2 regions of the Marinomonas mediterranea MMB-1 genome follow, and region 2 is predicted to be linked to the other one. Evidence: predicted binding sites of a transcription regulator. Region 2 holds the regulator's gene; the other holds the start of a gene.
The links. Region 2 encodes LexA, which represses DNA repair genes until DNA is damaged. Its sites were predicted from a motif close to TACTGTNTANNTANACAGTA; they were not measured.

Region 1: MARME_RS22900 (YebG family protein) is a predicted target of LexA. The motif match lies at 7,817-7,836, and genes of this name have one in related genera.

Annotation. Positions count from the first base shown of each region.
Region 1 is NC_015276.1:3,737,084-3,748,083, reverse strand. Features, by position in the region: gene MARME_RS17165 (choline kinase family protein) at 1-647, shown strand, start outside; gene ung (uracil-DNA glycosylase) at 666-1,340, shown strand; gene MARME_RS17155 (ABC transporter ATP-binding protein) at 1,370-2,356, opposite strand; gene MARME_RS17150 (ABC transporter permease) at 2,353-4,026, opposite strand; gene MARME_RS17145 (ABC transporter substrate-binding protein) at 4,036-4,995, opposite strand; gene MARME_RS17140 (hypothetical protein) at 5,195-6,208, opposite strand; gene MARME_RS17135 (cytochrome b/b6 domain-containing protein) at 6,607-7,296, shown strand; gene MARME_RS22900 (YebG family protein) at 7,377-7,793, opposite strand; gene MARME_RS17125 (mechanosensitive ion channel family protein) at 7,984-8,865, shown strand; gene MARME_RS17120 (DUF1439 domain-containing protein) at 8,869-9,447, shown strand; gene MARME_RS17115 (FKBP-type peptidyl-prolyl cis-trans isomerase) at 9,587-10,066, shown strand; gene MARME_RS17110 (hypothetical protein) at 10,352-10,699, shown strand; gene MARME_RS17105 (class II fumarate hydratase) at 10,887-11,000, shown strand, end outside.
Region 2 is NC_015276.1:2,469,280-2,480,279, forward strand. Features, by position in the region: gene dinG (ATP-dependent DNA helicase DinG) at 1-1,875, opposite strand, end outside; gene lexA (transcriptional repressor LexA) at 1,945-2,568, shown strand; gene MARME_RS11290 (hypothetical protein) at 2,773-3,051, opposite strand; gene MARME_RS11295 (DUF6586 family protein) at 3,055-3,531, opposite strand; gene topA (type I DNA topoisomerase) at 3,528-6,158, opposite strand; gene MARME_RS11305 (hypothetical protein) at 6,346-7,134, shown strand; gene MARME_RS11310 (hypothetical protein) at 7,226-7,702, opposite strand; gene MARME_RS11315 (universal stress protein) at 7,766-8,212, shown strand; gene cysS (cysteine--tRNA ligase) at 8,344-9,729, opposite strand; gene MARME_RS11325 (glutamine--tRNA ligase/YqeY domain fusion protein) at 9,740-11,000, opposite strand, start outside.

The sequences.
Region 1 (11,000 bases), 1.3 Mb from region 2:
CTCCGACTGTTATCTGGTCTAATGATCAAGGTGCTATTCTAAGTGAATACATTCATGCACCTGCGCTAAGCTGGGACGTAAAGCACAACTCTCGTGATATTAAGCGAATCGGCGCCTTGTTTACTCAAGTACATGCATTGTCAGTTAACGCCCCGTCACGAAACATTTATCAGGTGATCGAACATTATGTGGGTGGCATAGAACACCACGACACAAACGGCGCCCATAAGCATGAAGTGGCATACCTTCAGCACTGCTTTGATCAGATGAATAAAGTGGATTCGAGGGGCAGACCGGATGTCTTGTGTCACAATGATTTGAATCCAAAAAATGTGCTGCTTAATAACGAAGAAATTTGGTTTATTGATTGGGAATATACAGCACTTGGCGACCCCTTGTTTGACCTTGCCGCAGTGTCACGTTCGCATAACTTAACCTTGGATCAACAAAAGATCTTGATTGAAGCCTACGATGACACTCTGAACGTGCAGGATACCTTGAAGACCATTCATGACTATGGCTTCGCTTACGCTTTGCGGGAGATGGCATGGTTGCTGTTAAAACACGTGATCAGTGTCGATGATCATCAGTCTTTAGATTATTACCGCGAGTTTAAAGACACCAAAAAGCTTAACCCCTTTATTTAATTGTTAGATGTGAAGAATATGTTGAATTTGACGTCAGATTGGCTCGAAAAACTCGCACCAGAAATTGAAAAAGACTATATGTTGTCGTTAACGGACTTCTTGGATTCAGAGAGCCAAAAAGGCAAAGTGATTTATCCTGAGGCGGAAGAGCGTTATACCGCATTAAATTGTACGTCTTTTGACAATGTGAAAGTCGTGATCCTTGGACAAGACCCCTATCACGGGCCAGATCAAGCGCATGGCCTTTCTTTCTCCGTAAAACCGGGCATCAAAGTCCCGCCTTCGCTGGTTAATATTTATAAAGAACTTGAATCGGATTTAGGCATTCCCGTCGCGCAGCATGGTTATCTAGAGAGCTGGGCGAACCAAGGTGTCTTACTGCTAAACAGTGTGCTGACGGTGGAAGCAAGTAAGGCAGGAGCGCATCAGAAGAAAGGTTGGGAAACCTTCACTGATCGAATAGTTACGCTTCTAAATGGGGAGCGAGAGGGTATCGTGTTTCTGCTCTGGGGGTCGTACGCTCAGAAAAAAGGCAAAATGATAGACAGATCAAAGCACTTAGTACTAGAAAGTGTTCACCCATCACCGTTGTCGGCATATCGTGGCTTTTTTGGCTGTCGACATTTCTCTGAGACTAATACCTACCTTAAGCAGACTGGGCAGGCCCCAATCGATTGGGCGGCTCATCTGTAAAAGACTTTGAACCTTTAAATGGCAGAGCGTTAAGAAAGTTTTACCAAAAGTTCGTCTTTTAGGGACACGGCTATCGATTGCTTTTTCTGATAGGGTTGGCCGCTATATAGGCACACTCTGTGTCCATTGAGACTGGCAACAATTTCGAAACGATCGTCTAAAAAAAGGCAATCTTCAACTTCCATGGTTAGAGCATTTTCATCGGTGTCTGATGCGAGGTTAAAAGCGGTTCTTGGCACTAGCCATTCGCCTCTTTCTCTTTTTAGTAAGTCACCGTCAAGTAAGTTTCCAGCGTTTAAAAACTCACTGGCCCAGCGGCTGGCGGGTTTTTGAAACAGCTCAGTTGGATTCGACAGCTGATGGATATAACCGTCTTTCATGAGCGCAATTCTATCTGAGAGAAGCTGCGCTTCACGTCGGTCGTGCGTAACGTTAACGCAGGTAATGCCCATTTCGCCAGTAAGTTGTCGAATTTCCAAACCTAACTCTTCTCTCAAATTGGCATCAAGGTTAGAAAGCGGTTCGTCTAACAAGATAATCTGAGGGGAAGCGGCTAACGCACGAGCAATGGAAACGCGTTGTTTTTGTCCGCCAGACAGTTTTTCAGGCAGTTTTTGGTCATGTCCAGTTAACTTGACGAGTTCAAGGACTTCGTCAACGCGCTGTTTGATTTCTGAGACGGGGCGTTTTTGCTGTTTCAAGCCAAACGCAATGTTTTCATAGGTACTCATATGAGGCCAAAGCCCGTAGTCTTGAAATACGTACCCTAATCCTCGTTTTGCAACGGGCAAAAATTGTTCTTTGTCTCGGTCAACAAAGGCACCTGAAAGCGTCTGAATACGCCCTGTATCTGGAAATTCTAAACCCGCAATGATCCTTAGTAAGGTGGTTTTTCCACAACCCGATGGCCCGAGTAAGGTTAGAAACTCACCTTTCTCAATAGTCAGGTTAATGTCATGAAGGATTGTTTTATCTTCAAACGATTTAGAAATATTACGTATGTCAATTGCGTTCATCGGGCATGTCTTTTGGCTAGTAATTGTCCAAGCGCAATCAACATACCGGAAACAACGATGACAACAAAACTCATTGCCATACCGGAGCTGACAGAGCCCTGATCAAATTGGTTAAACACATAGGTTGCGACGGTTTCAGTACCTGCTGGTGCCAATATTAGCGATGCAACTAACTCTCGTGTTGAAATAGCAAACACGATGCACCCTGCAGCGACAGAGATGGGTATGAGAAGAGGAAATAAAATGCGGCGTGCAATTAATAAAAGGTCTGCGCCATAAATCGCAGCCGCTTCATCGAGAGAGGCTGGTAGTTGTTTCATTGCCGCCGTCAGCATACGTATAGGGTATGACAGCATTAAACAGGTGTATGCCAGCAGTAAAATAAACAGTGTATTGTAGGGCGTTACAGGAAGAAATTTCTGATTCCACGTGAGAATTAAGCCAACCGACAAAACCATCGCAGGCATGGCGTTGGGTAGCAGCGACAGCGCATCCAGTATTTTGTGACCTTTTGGCTTGAGTCGTATTAACGTAAAGGCGACCAACATACCAATGACAGCGGTAATTAAAGCGGTCATTAGAGCCAGAGTTAAGCTGGTATAAATAGCGTCTAAAGCGCCATCATCCAATGAAAACAGTGTTTGATACGCTTCTAGAGAAAGGTTATTCCAGTGCAATCCCCGAGACATGGTTTGCATCATGGAAGAGGTCAAAATAGAGAAGAGAGGGACCACGACCGTAAACACAGCGACAAAGAAGAAAATCCCGTGGCTAACTAGCATAAAGCCTTTGTGGTTTAGTGGCTTTGAAGCCATGGTTTGGTTATCAACGCTGTCAGTGTAGCGCTTACTAATGGCGATTTGTATTAGATAAACGCTGATCGCAATGGTGATTAGGAGTAAGGACAAGACGGAAGCGCCGGGGAGATCAATGGGCCAGTCGGTCAGCTTCTCTTCGATTGAGGTGACGAGAACACTAAAACCAAATCGGCTACCTAAAATGTCTGGTGTGCCAAATTCTTCTATGGTCAGTGCAAATACAATTAACCCTGTGGATAGTAATGTAGGCACGATCAAAGGCAATAGAATGCGAAATGCGATCTGTACTGAACCAGCGCCATAAATCTTAGCGACGTCGCTGTAACGGTTGCCGACCACCTTGAAGGCATTAACAGCCGCAAAGTAAATCAATGGGAAAAGGTGCAATGTCATCACAAACACCACACCACTAAAAGAGAACAAAAAACCTGATAGATTAAGATCGAACCACTGATAAAAAAAGCCGTTGAACTGAAACATTTGAATCCACGCCATCGACGCAATGTAAGGCGGAATCAAAAAAGGAATCAAAAAAAGCACATCCCAGATTCGTCCGTAGTGGTCGTGCATACGACTACGAAGGTAAGCCAAGATGACCGCGATCATAATGGACATCAAGGTAACAGAGAACGCCAAACGTAGCGTATTCAGCGTGGATGTTAAAAGATGTGGGTTACTAAACTGAGGTATAAAGTTGCTGAACGGCCGAGCAAACGACAGTTCGTTAAAGCTTGGAAATATGGCAAACAGCACCACGGAAATCACCGGTAACCCGATGATCAAGAACAGAGAAAAAATAGAGACAAGGTTAAACGCGAGAGGGAGACGACTCCCTCTCGCGTTGGAATACATCGACATTCCTTATTGTCCCATAATGCTCGCAAACTTGTTCTTAGTTGCCTGCGCGTGCGCTGCTGCGGTCATTTGGTCAAACGTGATTAGTTTTAGATCATCAAACCCTGGACGTGATGTAGAGATGTCTGTTCTAGCAGGCAAGATTAATGTATTTGACACCATATTTTGACCTTTGTTAGACAAAATATAATCGACAAAGCGCTTTGAGGCGTCTGCATGTTGGGTTGATTTAAGAATCATAATCGGGCGTGGCGCGAGAACCGTGCCGTCTTCTGGGTAAATAACGTTTAGCGTTTCGCCTTTCTTCTTAAGACCTAACGCAATGTAGTCAACCGCACCAAATACGACGGACTTTGCACCCTGAAGGACGGGGTTTAGAGCCGCCTTGTTTGCTCCAGGAATCAGAATGTCGTTTTGTTTCAGGCCGGAAAACAACGTCCATGCATCGTCGCCCATTTTTTCAGTTAGACCTTCTACAAGCGTTAAAGCCGAGCCTGATTTACTAGGGTCGGGCATAGTAATCTGGTTTTTGTACTCCGGCTTCGTCAAGTCAGACCAAAGCTTAGGTTCTGGCAACGTACTTTGAGTGTTGTAGGCAATTGCCAGTACCGCTGCACCTTGAGAGACATAGGTATCAGACTTCAAAAAGTCAGGAACGTTTTTCGCATTAGGAGATTGATAAGGTAGTAATTCTCCAGCCTTCGTTAGCGTAATAGCATGACCTAATGATGATGAAATCATGACATCAACATGTGGATTCGACTTTTCAGCTTGATAGCGGGACATGATCTTGCCGCCTGTCGCCTGATAAAGATCTACTTTAATACCAGAGTCTTTTTCAAAGTTCTTGACGAGGGATTTAGACAATCCTTTTGGGCCAGCTGAATAGACAGTGATTGTTTCCGCTTGAGCGTTTAGAACTGCACCGGAAAGTGCGAGAACAGAGATCAAATGCATGAACTTCATAATGAATCCTTTGTGTATTGGTGCAAACCAAACTAATAATCCTCCTAATTTGTTGCGGAAATATGACGAAAAAATGAACAGTTTTAGGCGTCGATCTGAGGAAATCAGTCAATGAAGAGGGAAAGTGAGGCATTTATCTTAATTTTGATGACCGTAAATGCTTTCTTGGTTGCCGGTAATGATCACCGGTATTTTTTGATCAAGATTTAATCGGAAGCGACAGAATGGTTACAAACATGTCTTCATCGTCTGCGTCTTTGGGGCCTACTTCATAGAGTTCGAGAGCGGGTTTTGAACGGTTGTAGCGATAGCCATTTATCGTTGCTTGAACATTCAGTACTCGCCACGCTAAATAAAGGTGTTTGTATGGTCCATGGTACCTAAGTTGTAAATAATGGCTTGAAAATCGAATGCATTCGGGATGTAAGTTGCAATCCGTCAATCGTTGAACAGGCACCCCTAATTTTCCTGTGAAGCTATGAGTACTAAGGTCTGCTTTTGTATAAATGGCAAAACATCCTCCTGTGGGAGGGTTCTCGGGCCCTAAGGCAACGAACAGCTCATGGAACCCAATCTCCATGACTTGTGAAATGGATTGTTCTGTCGCTTCAAATGGGCGGATCACAGCATCAAGCGTATCAAGTCTTTGGCAACCTTCTAATTCAAACGTAATGCTGGAACGATGTTGAATTTTTCTTTCCATCCTATTTTTTAAAGAAATAAGCGATAACTCGATGTCCAAGGTAATATGAGATAAATGTTTTTGCAGTAAGTGTCGTCTAAAAAAAGGTATTTTTCCCTCAACATCAAAGGTGATAAGGGTGTTGTGTGATCGTTGGGTTAGGTGGGCATAGATGGTAAAGGACTGCCAGTATAGGCTTGGGCTGTCGATCAAAAAGGTAGCGACTTGCTCAACTTCATCTTCGGATTGTCTTTGAACGCTCGTCGGAGCAATCTTGTTACTCTCAATTATCAAAGACGACGCGGAAATGGATTGGCTATCAAAGTAGTCTAGTTGTATGTCTGCATCAGGGTCGTATGAGCGCCAAACGCACCAGCTTGGCCACGTCGCTAGGTTTGCAATTTCTTTATAAACCTCATTGCTGTCTGCTTCTATGTATTGATGTCTTTGAAACTGAAAATGTCCATGCGTTATTAGCCAATACACTAAAGCAATGAGAATACTTCCTACGACTAAACCTAATACAACCATATGTCCCATCCATCCAAGTGTGAGCGTATTACGAATGCTTCCTTAATTTTCTAAATGGATTGCTTGTTTAGAAAACGCATTAAAAGAGATCTTTGTATGACTGCTACGTGCTCCAATACCTTATTAAAAATAGATGCGAGATGTATATTTATAACTCATAAACTCCGCTTTTTTGTCTATTTTTACCTTGTTTTGGCGTCGCTCGTGACTCCGTGCAAAGGTCTATTAAAATAAAAAAGCAATATTTAAACCAAGAAGGAAACGTTATCGTTTTTAAAAAGTCTACTTTTCACCATGAATTTGTTATTTTTAATATAGATTGCGTTTGCGAAAACTTCCTTAAACTGAATCAAGAATTGAATAAATTGGCGCTGTGAGCGTATAACTGGAGGGCGATAATGAATAAAGCGAGTCAAACGTTAGTGTGGGATTGGCCAATTAGAGCATTTCACTGGTTATTAGTGGCTGCATTCAGTGTTTTGATTTTTACGGGTAAATCAGACGAAGATTATTTTCAGTGGCACTTTTATGCTGGATATATAATGTCTGCATTGATTATCGCTCGCGTGTTATATGGCTTTTTCGGGTCAAAGTACGCCCGCTTCAGTGAGTTTGTAAAAGGCCCTATTAGCGTATTGCAATACGCAAAGTCCTTGTTATCGAGCATGAAATCGCCCACTAAAGGAGATAAGCATGCAGGTCACAATCCAATTGGCGCATTAATGGTGGTGTTACTTATTGTATTGCTAAGCGCTCAGTGGATTTCCGGACTTTTTTCGAGCGACGAGGTGTTTTGGTATGGGCCGTTTTATGAAAGTGCTTCAGACGATACTCTTGAAACCATGGCGTATATTCACCATACCTTGCCAGACATCATGCTCTATCTTGTCGCTTTTCATATTGCCGCGGTTTTGTTTCATGAACTGAAACTAGGAGAGCGGTTAGTGCGAGCAATGATAACGGGACGAAAAAGCACGGCAGAACTTGTGGATGGAACAGATTCAGCAAGCACACCGCGTATCGCAACGATTATATGTCTAGGGTTGTCGCTGGCTTGGTTAGCATGGCTTATAAGCTTACCGATTTAAGAGCGGTGTTTTTAAATTCTGTTAGATGTTAGGTGTAGGCAATTCGTATTTGCCTACACCTTTCTCCCACGTTTTTTTGATTACGCGGCATCAGTATCTAGGTAATCATCGACCGCTTCAAACTGCGTGGTGCTTTCAGAGATATCGTCTTCTGAATAGGCGGTGTCTTCGTCTGGTTCGATAACGAGTTCATCCAACAGGTCGGGTGACTTAGGTTGAATGTCTGACGCTTTTTCAGAGGTAGCATCAAGCGAAGGTTTCGTTTTTTTGCGTTTGTTGCCAAGCGCTGCGAGCACGTCATTCTTATTGTTAGCTAAGAACATGGCCAGTGTCTCGACTTGAGCAGGGTCTTCTAGTATATATCCAGATGAGATAAGGTCTGCTAAGGCATCAGCGGTATCCAGCAATTTGTCATACGCATCAGCATCAGACTTGTTCGTAAAGGTCATTTTTTCACTTCCGTTACGTTCTACAACATATTTAATAATTACAGGCATAATTGAGCACCTCTCAGATAATATACTGTATAAATATACAGTATATAGCTTCATTGTCTAGTCCTATTTGTCCTGTATTATGCTGTATGGAATGGATACGTTTGTTTTAGTGGTTGTCAGCACAAAACAGCGAAGGTCATTGGTGCTAATATCGTTCTTACTATGATTTATTTTTGAAGGTCTATAACGGGTGAATTTCGATTTCTCACAACTTAATATGTCTGATTTAAATTGGACGTTTTTATCTACTAATTCTGAACTTCCCTATACGCTGGTTTGGGTGGTCGCTATCCTTGTTCTTCGGCGATATACCAAAAGGTTAGTACGTATTCACCCACGCTTAGAGCACGATATTAAAAGACAACGGCTGAATGCCATTGATAATTTTTTAAACTTATTGATGGTCGTCGGGTTAATCATTATATGGTCGACTGAACTTCAAAATATTGCTATATCCATCGCCGCATTTATTGTGGCGTTAATTATAGCGTTAAAGGAATTTATTCAGTGTATTGTCGGGGCATTTTATAAGGCCAGTGCTCGACCATATCAGGTCGGAGATTGGGTCAAAATAGGTCAATATGAAGGTGAAGTAACGGACAGTGATTGGCTTTCGACAACCTTATTTGAAGTTGACCTTATCGGCAGAAGTTATGCCTATACAGGTAGAACGACCGTCGTGCCAAATAGTCAACTATTGACGTCTGCGGTTCAAAACTTGAATTACATGCGCCGCTACATTGAGCATAGTTTTTCCATATCAAGACACACTGATGACGTGAATCTGTTTGAAATTAAAGATGAGATTTTAGAACGATTGCGAGAGTACAGTGAGCACTTTCACGAGGTCGCGATTCGATATAATAGTCTGATTGAAAAACGGCTGGATATTAAGATCTCGGGTCCAGAACCTAGAGTCAGAATAACGACAACATCCGAAGGATTTAATGTGTTTACCGTCTCTTTATTTTGCCCAACAGAAGAAGCGGTCGAAATTGAGCAGAAGGTCACAGAAGATTTTATGCATCTTTGGTTTAAAAAACGAAATATAAGACAATTGGAACAAGGTTAAAGAATGAGAAAGACTAGTTTACTGCTGATCGTGCTTTTTCCGCTGTTTTTAAGCGGCTGTAATGGCGTGAGTTTAAGCGAGGAAGCGCTGAATAGAGAGGTCGCAACAAGGTTGGCAGAAAAACAACCTGACCGAATTAGGCTGACATTGGAAGACAAAGCACTGGATCTCGTATTGTTAGTTAAGCGTGCAGATATTGATTTGAGCTCGGAGTTTGGCGGTATTGTTAAAATCGTCTTGGATACGGATATTCAAGGCTCAATAGAAGCCTTTGGAAAAACCTTTACGATGACGACATCCTTGGTGCCAAAACTAGAGTCGGGCGTTCGGCTTGATGACGATCTGGTTTATCTCGTTGCCCCTAAACTGACTGAAGTCTCTGTACAGGGAACGAACTTTAGCGATCAGATGCTCAGATCAACCTTGGGAAGTGTTCACGATGAGTTAGAGCAAGCGATTGTACAGTATTTTGATGTGCATCCTATTTATCGCTTAGATCATAATGCAACTGAGAAACTGGCAGCAACGCTCATAGATGAAATACACATTACCGATGATGCCTTAGAGTTTGGTGTTTTTTAGAGCGCTTGTTTGTTAAGCCTTCGCTGTTACTTCTTTGTTAAAAACTCTTTACCAACCGCTCTTTATTAGGCAATGCTTCCCAATGTAATTAGCTCGTGTAAAATTGCGCTTTTGCTTACGAGCTCTCTAAGGAACCAACATGGCAATTTCTAAAAACACCGTAGTGCAGTTTCATTACACTTTACGTGAGGGTGATGAGCTGATTGAAACGTCCGCTGGCAGTGATCCACTTGCCTATTTACACGGTCACGGCAACATAATACCTGGCCTTGAGAAGTCAATGGAAGGCAGAGATACAGGTGATCAATTTGACGTCACGGTTGCATGCGCTGATGCATACGGTGAGCGTAAAGACGATGCTGCTCAGCAGGTGCCGATTAAGCACCTTCAAGGCGCTAAACGTTGGAAGCCTGGAATGGTCGCAATGATTAAAACGGATCAAGGGATGCGTCAGGTTACCATCATTAAAGCAGGTCTTAAGCATGCGACGGTCGATACAAATCACCCGTTAGCAGGCAAAGAGCTTACCTTCTCGGTAGAGATTATCGATACTCGTGAAGCATCAGAAGATGAAGTCGCACATGGCCATGCTCATGGTGTGGGCGGTCATCACCACTAATCTTAGCGAATACAGCTAATCCGTATCTTTTGATCTTATTAGCCCATCACCGCGTAACCTTAGTGATTTTCCCTAAGGTTACGCTTTAGAAAGTTTCCTCTCTAAATAGCATTTATCAATTCGCCGTTTTCATAAAGTGCCGTTCATTCGCTCAAACTTGATCTGAAACATTAAATTAATGATTCTCATTATAAAAAATAAATAATTCTTACTTCGTTCTTGACAGAGTACGTATCCTGACTCAATATGATAATTATTATCATTTGCATCCTTGAGAGGTTAGCTATGAGTCATTTTATTGTTCCTTTTTCAGTACTTGAGCAAGTTATTAAACGAGGGCACTGCGAGGATTCTCCTCAGGTGCTAGAGCATTACTTAAAAACCTGCGAGCGTTACGCGGAACGACTAAACGTATCGGATGCAAATACTTTGTATCGTCGCGTGTTCGATGTATTGCTAGAAACCATCTGTGATACAAACGTCGCGTATCACTGGAGATCAATGTGTCTTGATCATATCTATCGACCTCTTCAAAAGCTAAACCGCTTAATTATCACTGAGCAGGACGCGACAGACTATTTCCAATTAGAGCAAGCCTTACGCACGCTAAGTCGTCGTTACTTAACGCAATAGCAATCTATCCGTCAGAGGCGAGAGCTTACTCTTTCTAGGGTTCCCTCGGGACCCCGTGTGGAAGAAAGAGTATTCAAAGCACTTGCAAAAAAGTGCTGATAAAAAGTACTGACAAAATGTACTTAAAAGAAAAGTACTGAGTAAAAAAGTGTTTTAGAAAAAGTACCTAAAAATGAGTGATATAAACGTGAATGTACGCATAGAAAAAGACAGTATGGGGGAACTTCAAGTACCCGAAAATGCGCTGTATGGCGCTCAAACTCAACGTGCAATTAACAATTTTCCGATCAGTGGGAAACCA
Region 2 (11,000 bases):
CGCAATAAATACGCGTGTTAAATATTTACCTGGCAAGTCGACCCCCTCGGCAAAACTCGCCAAACCAAATAACAAACTGCCTTTGTCTTTATCTAGCCTTTCTTTATGGCTATCTAAAATAATACGCTTTGATTGCTCCCCCTGAATAAGCAAAATGGCTTTCAACGAGTCGTTCACTTGATCTGCCACTGACTCCATTTGCTTGCGAGAGGAAAACAAGACCAAGCTACCTTGCGTTAGATCGATGTGCTTATTTAAATACTGTACAATCTCTTTGGTATGGTCATCGGCCTTATTCGGCTCACTAACGAAGTCGGGTACAATCAGTTCTGCCTTGTTGGCAAAGTCAAACGGGCTAAGAACACGCAGATATTCTGATTCTCTCGGCACACCGGAACGCATATTAAATCGATTAAACTGATTGAGCGCAGTCAAGGTGGCAGACGTAACGACAGCGCCAAAGCACTTATCCCAGAGTTGCATTCTTAATGTGTGAGCCGCCAATATTGGCGAAGCGCCAAGCTCAATATCTTGCTCTAAACCTTGACCAACCACTTCGAGCCATCGAGCATTCGGAGGGTAATTGAGATCATCCTGATGAGAATACAAACGCCACAACTCAACGGCTTGCTCTAAACGCCCTAAGATGACACCTAAGATTGGCTGCCAATTTTCGGCAGTTTCTTGGGTAACCCCCATACCTTCGTTTTGTTTTACTTTTTTACATTCATCTTGAATGCTTTCAATTTGGCCAAACAGTTTTTGGTAAGAGGTAGACAAGCTATAAGCTAACTGTCGCAACTCTTCGGGGACGACACCAAATTCGAAACGGTGTTGATTGTTCTCTAAATCAAGCCCAAGTTGCTGTATGTAAGGGGCTAACCCTTGTTGCACATACTGAATAAAATTAACAACGGTTTGTATTTGCTGGGGGATTTTCATTAACAATTGCCCCGTTAGACTCACTTCTTGAGTCAGCTCTTGCTTGAGCGTCAGTAGATTTTTTTCCAGTTGACGCAGCCAACTAATACTGCCCTGCAATCTAATTTCGTGCCTAAAGTGCCCAATTGCTTTATCTGGCAAGTGGTGGCCTTCGTCGAAGACATAAATGGTTTCATCAGGTGGGGTCAAGATAGCACCGCCACCCAGCGATAAATCCGCTAGAACAAGATCGTGGTTTGCGACAATAACATCGGCTGTCTCTATTTCAGCTCTTGCTTTGAAAAATGGGCACGCCGAAAAGTTAGCGCAATTTCGATTGGTACATTGCTGGTGGTCGGTCGTGAGTCGCCGCCAATCTTGATCTCTCAAGATACCTTCCCAGTTATCTTTATCACCATCCCAATCGCTATTTTTAAGCGCTTCGTCCATTTTTTGGTATAAGGCGGTATTCACATCATCCGTTTGTAAATGCTGCTCAAGCAACCCCGCAAACATATCGTCCGTCGCAAGTTCTTCACTGCCCATGAAGTCTTCGAGCTTATTTAAACAAAGATACCGCCCGCGACCTTTTGCCAACGTATATCGAAAAGCAACCTCTGTATGTTCGAGCAAGTCGGGCAGCTCTTTAAATAGGATTTGCTCTTGAAGCGCTACGGTTGCTGTCGAAATGACGAGCTTTACCCCTTTCGCTTTTGCAATTGGAATAGCCGACAGACAATAAGACAACGTCTTACCTGTACCAGTACCGGCCTCTACTACCGCGACATGCTTTTCACCGAGGCGTTCGCCTTCAGTGCCTTGCTTTATCCCACCTAAGGTTCGAGCAATGGTCGCAATCATTTGGCGCTGCCCTACCCGAGGTTTATGACCTTTAGATTCAAGGGACGCACGATACGCAGACTGAATTTCGTTCTTTATTTTGTCGGAAAGCATTAATCTTGTTGAGTATTTTTAAATAGACTGTATATAATAACAGTAACTGTACAAACAAACAGATGAATTATGATTAAATTAACCAAAAGACAGTCTGACGTATTGGAAACGATTCGCCAACACATTAGCGAAACCGGCTTCCCTCCCACTCGTGCAGAAATTGCCGCTCGATTGGGTTTTCGCTCACCTAATGCCGCAGAAGAACACTTAAAAGCACTTTCTAAAAAAGGTGCCATTGAAATGTTGTCCGGTGCTTCGCGTGGTATTCGCCTTATAAACGAAACGCCAGCAGGCGCAAACGATTCTGACCTGGGCCTACCCGTTGTCGGTAAGGTCGCCGCAGGCGCCCCTATTCTAGCGCAAGAAAACGTCGCGACCCACATTTCCGTCCCCCCCAGCATGTTTTCACCTAAAGCAGACTACCTACTATCCGTCAGCGGTATGAGCATGAAAGACGTTGGCATTATGGATGGCGATTTGCTTGCTGTCCATAAAACCCACGCCGTTCGAAATGGTCAAATTGTCGTCGCTCGAATTGGCGAAGAAGTGACGGTAAAACGATTTGAAAAGAAAGGCAGTAAGGTAAGACTTATTGCCGAAAACACCGAGTTCGATGATATTCTAGTGGATCTTGAGAGCGAAGAATTTGCCATCGAAGGCTTATCTGTCGGCGTTATTCGTCAAGGCATCTAGTTAAGGCACCTAAGTAGACTTTTAAGCTTTCGTATAGCGACTGTAAACGACATTACCTCCTAACCGAAAGCAAAGCACTTAGAATATCTAAAAAGCCAATGGCTCTAAAACTTAAAAGCAACGCTCATTTATTTAAGCGTTGCTTTTTTTATTTGGCGATAGAGCGAAAACCTTTCACCCTGTTTTTACAGAGAAAGGCCTTAACTAGTGCAAAACCTTAGGCATCATATCCATGTCTTCCGCCATATCCATATCCATATCCATTTGATCTGAGAAATCATCAGAATAGACATAATCAATACCCGCATGAAACATGCGTTTTGCCAACTCAAAGTAGCGATCTTTTAACAATGAGCGTGTGTCTTCTGGAATTTGCAATACAGCAAGAGGCTTTTCCGGGGCATCTGAATCATCTTCAGCCACCGGACGAAGCACAATATCACCATTATCTAACTCGACTATTTCGAGGTAAGCGTCTTTCATTCTTTAATACTCTGAGGATTCTTCTCTAAATCTCAACACCAACTCAACCAAAGAATCCAAATAGGATTTGACTGATCCGCCGAGGTCGCTTGCTGACGCTCCTATCATTTGAACATCACTTAATTGACTGCTAATCGGGTTAGGCCTGCATTCGAAATACGTATCGAAAGACGCAAGCAACATGCTAAACCAAGAATTTGAGTCGGCGCTCAAAAGCTTTAGCTCACTAAGTACAGGCACTGTGAGTTCATTATCCGTCGCATTTGTAATAAGTTGTTCTACTGTCAAATCAGCCGTTAAACCATAGGCTATCTTGACCTCTTGAAGCAAACCATTCAACGCACTACGAAGAAGAAAAGTTACGGTCGGTTCGTGACCTTGGGTGAACCAATCTCCGTCAGACGACTTAATCTCACTGATAAGTCGTCGTGCGCTGTCTAATCGCTGATTCGTTAGGCTTGCTGGGTTAAGAGGGCTCATTTCTTTTTCTTGCCTTCTTCAACAACCCATTTACCATTTTGATGGAATGCTTTCCAACCAGTCGGCTTGCCATTCTCTTCTGTCATGACATATTGCTCTTTCGTCTTACGGCTGTATCGAATCACAGTTGGGCGTCCTTCGTTATCCATAACTGGCGCATCAGAGAAGAAATGATATTTAGGATCAATCTGATCCATATAAGGGATCAACTCTGATACAAGTGGTGCACGCGTTTCCCGCTTACGTGGGAATTGGCTAGCCGCTAAGAATAGGCCCGTTGCACCATCTCTTAACACATAGTGGTCTTCCACTTTTTGACAAGCTAAATCCGGCATCGCAACAGGGTCCATTTTTGGTGGCGCCGCTTCACCGTTTTTCAATAACTTCCGAGTGTTTTTACATTCTTCGTTTGTACAACCAAAGTACTTGCCAAAACGACCTGTTTTTAGCTGCATTTCAGAGGAACATTTATCACACTCAATAACGGGGCCATCATAACCCTTAATTTTAAAAGCGCCTTTTTCGACTTCGTATCCCGAACAACTTGGATTGTTACCACAAACATGAAGCTTGCGAGTTTCATCCATCAGATAGCTGTCCATTGCCGAATCACAAATCTTACAGCGCTTCTTATTAATAAGTGCTTTAGATTCACCCTCATCATCGTCCACCGCAACCGCTTCGTCACCGCTAACAAGGTTAATCGTCGCTTTACAACGTTCTTTTGGCGGAAGCGCATAGCCAGAACAGGACAAAAACACGCCGGTGGCTGCAGTACGTATCTGCATTGGACGACCACATTTCGGGCATTCTACATCGGTCGGTGTTGGCTGGTTTTGCAGCATACCTTCTTCTGGGTGTTCAGCTTTTGTCAGCGTATTGCTGAAATCAGCGTAAAATGCATCCAGCGTTCTAATCCAATCGTCTTCGCCTTGGGCAATTTCATCCAACTGCTCTTCCATTTGAGCGGTAAAACTAAAATTCATTAGCTGTGAAAAGCTGCCAACAAGTCGTTCCGTTACGATATCGCCCATTTTTTCAGCATAGAAACGACGATTATCAACACGCACATACCCTCGATCTTGAATGGTCGAAATGATTGAGGCGTACGTTGACGGACGGCCAATCCCTCGCTTTTCAAGTTCTTTAACCAAGCTTGCTTCACTGTAGCGCGCAGGTGGTCTAGTAAAGTGCTGCTCGGGCAACAACTCATTTAAACCCAGTGTATCGCCTTTTTGAATATCAGGCAGAATCATGTCTTCTGCTTTCTTTCCTACAGGTGTTAGAACACGGGTATAACCATCAAAGCGTAAGATTCGACCACGCGCTTTCAGTTCGTAATCACCTGCTGTAACCGTAATACTTGTTGACGTGTATTCAGCTGGTGTCATTTGACACGCAATAAACTGATTGCGAATCAATTCATAAAGCCTGTGAGCGTCGTTATCCATCCCTTGAAGCATATTCTGCGTCACAGTCACATCAGACGGACGAATTGCCTCATGAGCCTCCTGAGCGCCTTCCTTGCTAGAATAACGAATAGGTTCTTTGGGCAAATATGCTTCACCATACTTTTCACCAACAAAATCACGCAACGCTTCCACAGCTTCATTACTTAAGTTGGTCGAGTCAGTACGCATATAGGTAATATAACCACCTTCGTAAAGACGCTGCGCCAGCATCATTGTCTTTTTTACGCCAAAGCTTAATCGTGTACTGGCCGCTTGCTGCAATGTCGATGTGATAAACGGCGCAGAAGGTTTAGAGCGCGTAGGCTTATCTTCACGGTTACTGACAACAAACCCTGAGTTTTGAATACGCGCCACATGCTCATCAGATTCAATCTGTGACGTGGGTCGATATTCTTTACCTAGGTATTTTAGCGTTTCGAATTTAACTTGTTCTTTCGACGCGGTAGCCAGTAGTGCATCTAACTCCCAAAATTCTTCAGGGTTAAACGCACGAATGTCTTTTTCACGCTCTACGATTAACCTTACGGCAACCGATTGTACTCGACCCGCTGACAAGCCACGTGCGACCTTAGACCAAAGTAGCGGTGACACCATAAAGCCAACGACGCGGTCCAAGAAACGTCGAGCCTGCTGAGCGTTAACTCGATTCATATCCAAATCAGACGGTTCATCAAACGCCGATTTAATAGCATTCTTTGTAATCTCGTTAAAGACCACTCGCTTGTAGCGAGCTTCGTCACCGCCAATCGCTTCACGTAAGTGCCAAGCTATCGCTTCCCCTTCGCGGTCCAAATCGGTCGCGAGATAGATTGTGTCAGCGTTTTTAGCAAGACGTTTAAGTTCGTCTACGACCTTTTCTTTACCGGGTAAAACTTCATAGTGCGCCTCCCAGTTATTTTCTGGGTCAACGCCCATTCTCGCGATAAGCTGTTGGCGTGATTTTTTACTTTTGTATTCCGCTTTTTCTTCAGGACTCATTTTTCGAGTAAGCGCAGCCTGTTTTGCTCGCTCTTGAGGCGTCGATTTAGAGGTCGTGCCAGTTGGTAGGTCACGGATATGACCTACACTTGACTTAACAACATAGTCGTTACCCAAGTATTTGTTGATGGTTTTGGCCTTTGCAGGCGACTCCACGATAACCAGTGATTTTCCCATTGAACTGTTTGAGCCTTATATTAAAACGTCGAAAAAGCTGCGCATGTATGCAGAATAGTGTTTCGGGGCGCAGATATTAAGCAAACACCTTTTATATGACAAGCTATCAAGGTATTGTTTCGCATATTTATCGTAATAAGTAACGTATTTGCTTTTACCTTACTTAATTAATAACCCAAGGACAATCATGGCAACACTCCAAATTTTAACAATTGCGATCCTTTTTATCATTGTCATCATCTCCGTTGTCGTTGGCACAAGAGCCCAACAAAAAGAAAAAGAAGCCACCGAACGCAAATTTAAACAGCTTCAGCTATCAAATAGAGCTGAGCGTGTCGAACAGCATCTTCGAGGCATCTTACCTATTAACACCGATAACATAGCAACTGATGCTTTGTATAGCTTTTATATCGATTGCTTGAGAGAACTTATAGACTATTCTGACAATCCTGAAAAGATTGAAGGCCTAATCGCGAAGGCGGAAGAAGAGCGCGCCGCTGACCCTCAACCTTTCGTTCCGGAACCAGACGAACTCAGTTTTCAAGAAAAAACCACCTACAAAGAGCGCCTAACAAAAACCGCAAAAATGCTACTCTACATGCGCAGAAAAGGCCGTATAAGCCACACACACTACAAACTTTGCTATGATTACTTACGCTGGTTAAATATGTGGCTACAACTAAATCGCCAGCTCATACAAGCGAATAAAAACTACCATAGTGGAGACTTACGTGTTGCCCAAACCCTATACGGCGTTATTCTCTCAAATTTAAAATCAAACACAATTGATCGCGCAGAAAAGCATCAATTAGAAAATTTCATTCAGGATCGAATGAAAGAAATCGTAGCACCACAAATCATGGCTCTACAAAACGCTGAAAATCCGGAGGAAGTGATAGAAGAGCTGTTTCTTGATTTAGGTGAAGCATCGGATCAATCGTTACTCGAAGAAGAGCAACCGGAACAGAAAAGTTAAAAAGTATAATGGGCTTCAGTACTAATCTAGACTTCTTACCTAAACCGTTTGTCTAAACGCTGAACGCAACGTTTAGACAAATAAAGGAATATTATCGAACCTCGCTCAATGACTTAATCAAGCTCGCGATACGGTCAACGGTTTTTTCATCGCCTTTTTCATTCCAATAAACACTGACCGTCGATTCGGTGACCTCAACAGCGTCAGCAATCCCTTCAAGAGCCATCATTCCATCATGTATAGCTTGCGTTATTGGAACCTCTTTTGAAACCCACCAGCTCCCATCTACCTTTACATATTTCCACACTTCATAAGGTGTAAATAAAATTACAGGGCCAAAACCTTTTACCGTTTTCGGGCGAATATAACGATAAGCACAGGTTTTTTGACTGTTTGTTACCTTATCCCACTTGTCAGGAAGATCAATTGAGGTAAGCTGAACAGTAAGTTGACACTTTCTAGCGTGCATCCGAAGTGCCATTTTTTGTCGTTCTCGTTTGGATGGCAAAACCCAAAGTGCTGACCCCATGAGAGAGACTGTGATCAAGATCACAATTAATGCTGTCATATAGTGCCTCTTTTAAAAAGTAAACTAAACTGGTAATTAACGGAGCCAGATTAGGAGTTATTTATGTTGTATAAGAGTATCATTCTAGCTGTCGACCTTACTGACGAAAGCATCAAAGTCGCCAACAAAGCCGTTGCTTTATGCAACGCTTTTAGCGCAGAACTGCACGTGGTGCATGTCATTGAGTCATTAAACTACGCCTACGGCGGTGACGTCCCCATTGACATTACAGACATTCAAAACCAGCTAAGACAAACGGCTGAAGATAAAATGTCACTACTTCTCGACCAACTGGACACGCCGAACAAAAACTACCAAATTACCCAAGGCGGCATTGAAAGCGAAATCCATCGTATTGCCGAAGAGAAACACGCAGACTTAATTGTTGTTGGTAGCCACTGCAAACACGGCCTAGCTCTATTGTTAGGCTCAACTTCAAATGGCGTCCTACACGGCTCTCCATGCGATGTTCTTGCGGTTAAGGTTAATGATCCAAATAAAGAGAAATAACCTTTGCATTTTTGGGCGGGGCAATACCTATTGACCCAATAAAATTACAAAGGCGATTCAATACAATAAAAAGGGAAGCGAACGCTTCCCTTTTTCAGTTGTTAATGGTGCGTAACACACCACAGTGAGCGCTATTTACGCGTCCAGCTTGTACCTTCACGACTATCTAAAAGCTCAATGCCTTTTTCCGCTAGTAAGTCGCGAATTTCATCACTTCTAGAGAAATTCTTATCCTTACGAGCCTGCTTACGCTCTTCAATAAGTTTTTCAATATCATCTGCACTAATACCTTCAGCATCAAATGTACCGTTCTTAAGAAAGTAGTCTGCATCTTGGTACAAAAGACCTAAAACAGACGCCAAATTCGTCAACTCCGCCGCCAGCGTTTCAGCCAACTCAGCCGATTCGGTTTTGGCTTTGTTTAGATCTCGCACCAAGTCAAACAACACAGAAAGCGCAACTGGCGTATTGAAGTCGTCGTTTAACGCAGCCGTAAAACGAGTTCGATAGTCACTGCTTTCTGGAATTTCAGAGCATGACTGATCTCTTAATGCGTTATACAAGCGCTCTAGTGCCACTTTTGCGTCATTTAAGCTTTGATCAGAATAATCAATCGGACTGCGATAATGACTAGAAACCATCAAATAGCGCAATACTTCTGGATTATAAAGCTTCAACACTTCGCGTATGGTAAAGAAATTGCCCAATGACTTAGACATTTTTTCATTGTTTACACGAACGGCACCACAGTGCATCCAGTAGTTAACATAGTCTTTGCCTGTCGCTGCTTCAGACTGAGCAATTTCATTTTCATGATGAGGGAATTTAAGATCGGGTCCACCGCCATGAATATCAAAGTGATCACCTAAGCAGTTCGTTGACATAGCAGAACACTCAATATGCCAGCCAGGTCGCCCTTTACCCCAAGGAGAATCCCAATGAACCTCTCCTTCTTTAACAGGCTTCCAAAGCACAAAGTCCGCTGGATGTTCTTTTGACTCCGTTACCTCAACGCGAGCACCCGCCAGCATTTCTTCCAGTTTACGGTTATTCAGCTTTCCGTAATCTGTGAATCGAGAAGCACGGTAAAACACATCGCCACTGTCGCTCTGATAGGCAAAGCCCTTATCAACAAGCGTTTTAATCATGTTGATAATTTCTTGCATAAACTCAGTTGCTTTAGGCTCACGATCTGGCGGTAAGTTACCTAATGCTTTTTCATCTTCTTGCTGAGCTTCAATCATGCGCTCAGTCAAATCACTTGGCAGCTCACCGTTTTCAGCAGCACGTTTAATGATTTTGTCATCAACATCCGTAATATTGCGCACATAAGTAAGATCGTAATCTAAATGACGCAATATGCGACTAATCACATCAAACGAAATCATAGCGCGCGCGTGACCAATGTGACAGAAATCATAAACCGTGTTACCACACACATACATGCCGATTTTGCCTTCGACAATGGGTTTAAATTCTTCTTTTTGGCCAGTTAACGTATTGTAGATTCTTAACATTTTGCGCTCACTATTTTCCTTTTGCTTCAATTTTCGCCCAAGAGTCTCTTAGGGTTACGGTACGGTTAAACACCAGTCGTTCAGCATTCAAATCGCGACAGAAGTAACCTTCCCTTTCAAACTGATATCCAACACCCGGTTCTGCATTCAACAGTGACGGCTCTAGCTTAGCATTAGACGCAACCGTCAAAGCTTCTGGGTTAATAAAATCCAAGAAGGTTTTATCTTCATGCTTCGCGTCAGGAGATTCATGATTGAAAAGACGGTCATACAGATTAACCTCGGCATCCAATGCATGCTCAGCACTTACCCAGTGAATCACACCCTTTGGCTTGTAGCCTTCGGGGTTGACGCCTAACGTATTCTCATCATAACGACACAGAAGCTCAACGACATTGCCGTTTTCATCTTTAATCGCTTCATCACAGGTGATGACATAACCACCTCGTAATCTAACCGCACTACCCGGTGTCATTCGCTTCCATTTGCGAGGAGGCACTTCTGCAAAGTCAGCCTGATCTACAAATAAATGCTTACTGAACGGCACCTCACGCGTGCCTGCGTCTTCGTTTTTAGGGTGGTTTGAAACCGTAAAAATTTCTTCTTTGCCCTCTGGGTAATTTGTTAACGTCACCTTAATAGGGTTCAACACCACCATTGCACGGTTAGCATTGGCATCTAAATCTTCGCGAACAGCATGCTCTAGCATACCAACATCCACGACACTGTCCGATTTAGTTACGCCAATCCGTTCACAGAAATTTCTAATTGATTGTGCTGTGTACCCGCGACGTCGCATTCCTGAGATCGTTGGCATACGCGGATCATCCCAACCTTCAACATGACCATCATCAACCAGTTGCTTCAGCTTACGCTTACTTGTCACTGTGTAATTTAGGTTTAGTCGAGCAAACTCAATCTGCTGCGGGTGGAACGTTTCTAATGTTTCCAAGATCCAGTCATAGAGTGGTCGATGATCTTGGAATTCGAGCGTACAAATCGAATGAGTAACGCCCTCAATTGCATCTGACAATCCGTGTGTAAAGTCATACATCGGATAAACACACCATTTATCACCCGTTTGATGGTGATGAACGTGACGAATACGATAGATGATAGGGTCACGTAGATTGATGTTTGGGCTCGCCATATCAATCTTGGCACGCAACACTTTTTCGCCATCAGGAAATTGCCCGTCACGCATCGCTTCAAAAAGCGCCAAATTCTCTTCAGCCGTACGATCACGATATGGGCTGTCTTTACCTGGCTCC